One region of the Cellulosimicrobium sp. BMG9.22 genome, then DNA from elsewhere that is predicted to be linked to it. Evidence: riboswitches for the same ligand, from Rfam matches in the RefSeq annotation. Region 1 holds a riboswitch; the other holds the start of a gene.

Region 1 (2,443 bases):
ACGCCCAGGCCGTCGACGCAGCGATCGAGCTCTTCACCCGCCAGGGGTACGAGCAGACCACCGTCGAGGAGATCGCCGACGCCGCCCAGGTCAGCCGCGCCACCTTCTTCCGCCGGTTCCGCTCCAAGGAGGACGTGATCTTCGCCGACCACGAGCTCCTGCTCGACGAGGTGGTCGTCCTCCTCGCCTCCACGCGGCCCGGGCCCGATGCCGCCGGGAGCCTCGTCCCGGACCCCACGGTCGACCCGTACCTCGAGGTGTGCCGCGCGGCCCGCCTCGTGTTCGATCACCACGTCCGCCAGCGCGAGACGTCGCTCGCGCGCCACCGCCTGTTGCAGGAGGTGCCCGCGCTGCGCGACCGCGAGCTCGTCACGACCCACCGCTACGAGCGCGCCTTCACTGCGTACCTGCGCGACGCCCTGCCGCCCGACGCGCGCCGCTCGACCGCGTCCATCGCGTTCGCCGCGTCCGTCGTCGCGGTCCACAACGCGCTCCTGCGCCGTTGGCTGCGCAACCCCGAGCAGGACCTGCGCCCCCAGCTCGAGGAGGCGTTCTCCGACTTGCGCCGCGCCGCCGTCGGGCGGTACTCCGCCCACGACGACGACGTCACCGCCCCGGCCGGTCCGCCCCCCTCGCGCGAGCGACCCGGCACCGACGGGCGCCGCGTCGTCGTGACCGTCGTCGACGCCGGATCGGACGCCGACGAGGTCGCGGACGACGTCGCCCGCGCGGTCCGCGACGCCCTGGGCTGAGCGCCGGCCCTCGCCCGGCACGGGAATGTGCCGGTAGCATCCACCGTTGCAGCACGCAGTACGCACGAACGTGCTCCGGGGTCGGTGCAATTCCGAGCCGGCGGTGACAGTCCGCGACCCGCGCCCTACGCGCGGTTGACCTAGTGGAACTCCGGGACCGACGGTGAAAGTCCGGATGGGAGGAAGCACGTGCGGCGCGACGGGTGACCCTGTCGCGCCGTCCTCACGCCCCCGGAGTCCGTCGCGCCCGGGACGACGAGGGAACACCGATGGACCTGATCCACGCGCTCTTCGACGCGCAGCTGACGATCGGCGACCAGCACCTGCTGTGGCGCGAGATCGTGGGCAACGTGTTCGGCCTGGCCTCCGCGCTGGGCGGCATGCGGCGCAAGGTGTGGGCGTGGCCGGTCGGCATCGTCGGCAACCTGCTGCTGCTCACGGTGTTCCTCGGCGCGGTCTTCGCGACGCCCAACCCCGTGAACCTCCTCGGCCAGGCCGGCCGCCAGGTCATGTTCGTCATCGTGTCCGTGTACGGGTGGGTGCAGTGGCGCCGGACCCAGCAGCGACTGGGGGACGCGGACGCGGACAGCCACGGGGTGAGCGTCGTGCCGCAGTGGGCGACGGCGCGGCAGCGCATCGCCCTCGTGCTCGCCCTCCTCGTCGGCACGGCGGTGCTCACGCCCGTCTTCCGCGCGATGGGCTCGTTCGAGCCCGTGTGGGCCGACGCCTGGATCTTCATGGGCTCGCTGCTCGCGACGTACGGCATGGCGAAGGGCTGGGTCGAGTTCTGGCTGATCTGGGTCGCGGTGGACATCGTCGGCGTGCCGCTGCTCGTCTCCGCCGGGTACTACGCGTCGGCGTTCATGTACGTCTTCTACGGCGCGTTCACGCTCGTCGGGTTCTTCGTGTGGTGGCGCATCAAGCGCCAGGCCACCGCCGAGGCTGCTGCGGCGTCGGCGGGCGTGCCCGCCTGACCTCGTGCTGAGCGTGAGGTCGCGGCCTCAGTCCTCGTAGAGCATGCGGTCCGACGGCGCGACCCGGGTCGCGCCGAGCGTCGCGTCCGCGCACAGCGCCTCGACGAGCGCGTCGCTCCCGCCGACGTAGGTGGCCGACGCGTCGATCTCCGTCCCGACGAACCACGACCGGTCCTCCGGCCACCACAGGTTCGGCGGCTGCTCCTGGTGCCGGAACACGCCCGCGTCGGCCAGCGTCCCCGTCCACAGGTGGTACTCGCGGTGCGGGAGCAGGAGCATCGGCGCGGCCGGGCGCTCGGTGAGGGTCGGGATGAGCTGCTCCCACGCCTCCGCGAGCGCCTGCTCGACCTCCGCGTCGCTCGGGCGCGGTGCGTCCGGGTGCCACGAGAAGAACGGCGAGATGCCCGACGTCGCGCGCGGGTCCGCGCCGTGGTCGTAGAGGAACGGGTGTCCCGTCCAGATCGCGAGGTGCACGGGCTGGTCGCCCGTGAACGGAGCGAGCACCGCGGCGAGGGCGTCGGTCTGCGTGGCGGGCGTGATGTCGTCGTCCGGCTCGGGGTGCTCGATGCACACGTAGGCCGCGTACCCGCGCGGCACCGTGCCGTCGACCGTCGGCCCGAAGTCACCGAGCCGCTCCGCGATCCACGCGCCGGCCGAGGCGTCGTCGTCCCAGGGCACCGCGACAGGTTCCATGTGGGGCACCCTACGCGGGGAGCG
Region 2 (2,443 bases), on a different contig from region 1:
CGCGATGGCGGACTATGCGCACGTCGACGTCATGGACAACCACTTCGTCCCGAACCTCACGCTCGGGCTGCCGGTGTTCGAGCGGCTCGCGCAGGTGTCGCCCGTCCCCATCGACGCGCACCTCATGATCGAGGACCCCGACCGCTGGGCCCCTGCCTACGCGGAGGCCGGGGCGGCGTCGGTCACGTTCCACGTCGAGGCCGCAGGAGCCCCTGTGCGGCTCGCGAGGGAGCTGCGCCGGCTCGGGGCGCGCGCCGGGGTCGCGCTGCGCCCAGCGACACCCGTGGAGCCCTTCCTGGACCTCCTGGCCGAGGTCGACATGATCCTCGTCATGACCGTGGAGCCCGGCTTCGGCGGCCAGTCCTTCATCGAGGGGACGCTGCCCAAGATCCGCCGGGCGCGTGAGGCCGTCGGCGAGTCGGGTCTCGACGTGTGGATCCAGGTCGACGGGGGAGTGTCGCGCTCGACGATCGAGCGGGCCGCCGACGCGGGCGCGAACGTGTTCGTCGCCGGGTCCGCGGTGTACGGGGCGGAGAACGTGCCGGGGGAGATCGAGGCGCTGCGTGACCTCGCGACGTCGGCTGCCCACGTCCACTGAGACGCACTGACGTGCGCTGACCCTCGTCGCCGGGCGGAGAAGACCTCGGCGTGCGAGCAGCCATCATCTTCTCGAAAAAATAGTGTGCCAAGCGCGCATCTCGAAGTAGACCACCTGACAACCCGCCTCGCCATCCAGCCTCGAGCACGGGGGTCTGGCCGGCGGGCGCACGCCGGCCGGCCAGGTGCCGGGCGGAGAGGCCGGGGGAATGGGCGAGTAGCATGCTCCGTTGAAGCAGCAGTACGCACGAACGTGCTCCGGGGTCGGTGTAATTCCGAGCCGGCGGTGACAGTCCGCGACCCGCGCCCTACGCGCGGTTGACCTGGTGGAACTCCAGGACCGACGGTGAAAGTCCGGATGGGAGGAAGCACGTGCGGCAGGGCCACGCCAGAGCGCGTGGTGCCTCGGCGACCCGCCGGGGCACCCGTCAGCGACGGTGACGGCCTTGCCGTGGTGAGCGACGACGTCGGACGCTGAGCGCCCCGACCCGCCGCCCGCCCTCACCCCGGAGCACCCGTGCTCGGGAGGAGGACGATGGGCGAGCATCCACGAACCCTGACGATCGACGCGGCGATGGCGCGCGCGCTCGAGCTCGCCGCACGCGGTCCGGCGCACGGTCCGAACCCCCGCGTCGGCTGCGTCCTCCTCGCCTCGGCGCCCGCCGACGGCCCGGCGCGCCCCGGCGCAGCGCCGGAGTCCGTCGACCCGCGCCCGCGGTCGGTCCTCGCCGAGGGCTACCACCGGGGCGCAGGGACGCCGCACGCGGAAGTCGCGGCTCTCGCCGACGCCCGGGAGAGGGGCGCCGACGTGAGGGGCGCGACCGCCGTCGTCACGCTCGAGCCGTGTGCCCACACCGGGCGTACCGGACCGTGCGCCGACGCCCTCGTCGGGGCGGGCATCGCCGAGGTCGTCCACGCCGTCGACGACCCGAACCCGACGGCGACCGGTGGTGCACGCCGCCTGAGCGCTGCCGGAGTGCGCGTGACGCGTGGGCTCCGTGCAGCGGAGGGCGAGGAGCTGCTCCGCGTCTGGCTCACGTCGGTACGTCGCGGTACGCCGTACGTCACGCTCAAGACAGCGACGACGCTCGACGGGTTCGTCGCGGCCCAGGACGGCACCAGCCGCTGGATCACGGGGCCGTCGGCACGTGCGCACGCGCACCGGGTGCGTGCCCAGGTGGACGCGATCGTCGTCGGCTCCGGCACGCTTCTCAGCGACGACCCGGAGCTCACGGCGCGCGTGCACGCCGACGCGAGCGGTGCCGCGAGCGCCGAGGGCCGCACCGAGGGTCTCGCGGCGCACCAGCCGCTGCGGGTCGTGGTGGGGCTGCGCGGGGTCCCGTCCGCGGCGCGAGTCCGGGGCCCGGGCGGTGAGCTGGTCCATCTCCTGACTCGCGACGTGGGGGAGGCGCTCGGACGGCTCGCGGAGCGGGAGGTCCGCCACGTGCTCGTGGAGGGTGGCCCGACGCTCGCGACAGCGTTCCTCGCGGCCGGGGCGGTCGATGAGCTGCACTCGTACGTCGCGCCGGTGCTGCTGGGCGACGGGCGTCGGATGGTCGGCGGCCTGGGGGTGTCGTCGATCGCGGACGCGCTCCGGTTCCGCACGGTCGAGGTGAGGCGTGTCGGGGACGACGCGCTCGTGGTGTCCAGGAACAGTGGTCGAGAGGATGGAGCAGTCTGATGTTCACGGGGATCGTCGAGGAGATGGGGAAGGTCCGGGAGGTCGCGTACCCGGGCGGTGAGGGTGGCGGGGACGCGGTCCTCACGATCGTGGGTCCGCTGGTGACGTCGGACGCGGGGCTGGGGGACTCGATCGCGGTGAACGGCGTGTGCCTCACCGTGACGA

Evidence for each region. Region 1 has a riboswitch for FMN ahead of pnuC (nicotinamide riboside transporter PnuC). Riboswitches for the same ligand answer to the same signal wherever they lie in the genome.
Region 2: it holds a riboswitch for FMN, as region 1 does, so the genes downstream of both, ribD (bifunctional diaminohydroxyphosphoribosylaminopyrimidine deaminase/5-amino-6-(5-phosphoribosylamino)uracil reductase RibD) here and pnuC (nicotinamide riboside transporter PnuC) in region 1, are expected to answer to the same signal.

What each region holds. Positions count from the first base shown of each region.
Region 1 is NZ_JBZGBY010000013.1:46,937-49,379, reverse strand. It holds gene AC4H2H_RS10740 (TetR/AcrR family transcriptional regulator) at 1-752, shown strand, start outside; FMN riboswitch at 819-945, shown strand; gene pnuC (nicotinamide riboside transporter PnuC) at 1,022-1,726, shown strand; gene AC4H2H_RS10730 (hypothetical protein) at 1,754-2,419, opposite strand.
Region 2 is NZ_JBZGBY010000007.1:60,446-62,888, reverse strand. It holds gene rpe (ribulose-phosphate 3-epimerase) at 1-598, shown strand, start outside; FMN riboswitch at 847-973, shown strand; gene ribD (bifunctional diaminohydroxyphosphoribosylaminopyrimidine deaminase/5-amino-6-(5-phosphoribosylamino)uracil reductase RibD) at 1,133-2,278, shown strand; gene AC4H2H_RS07420 (riboflavin synthase) at 2,278-2,443, shown strand, end outside.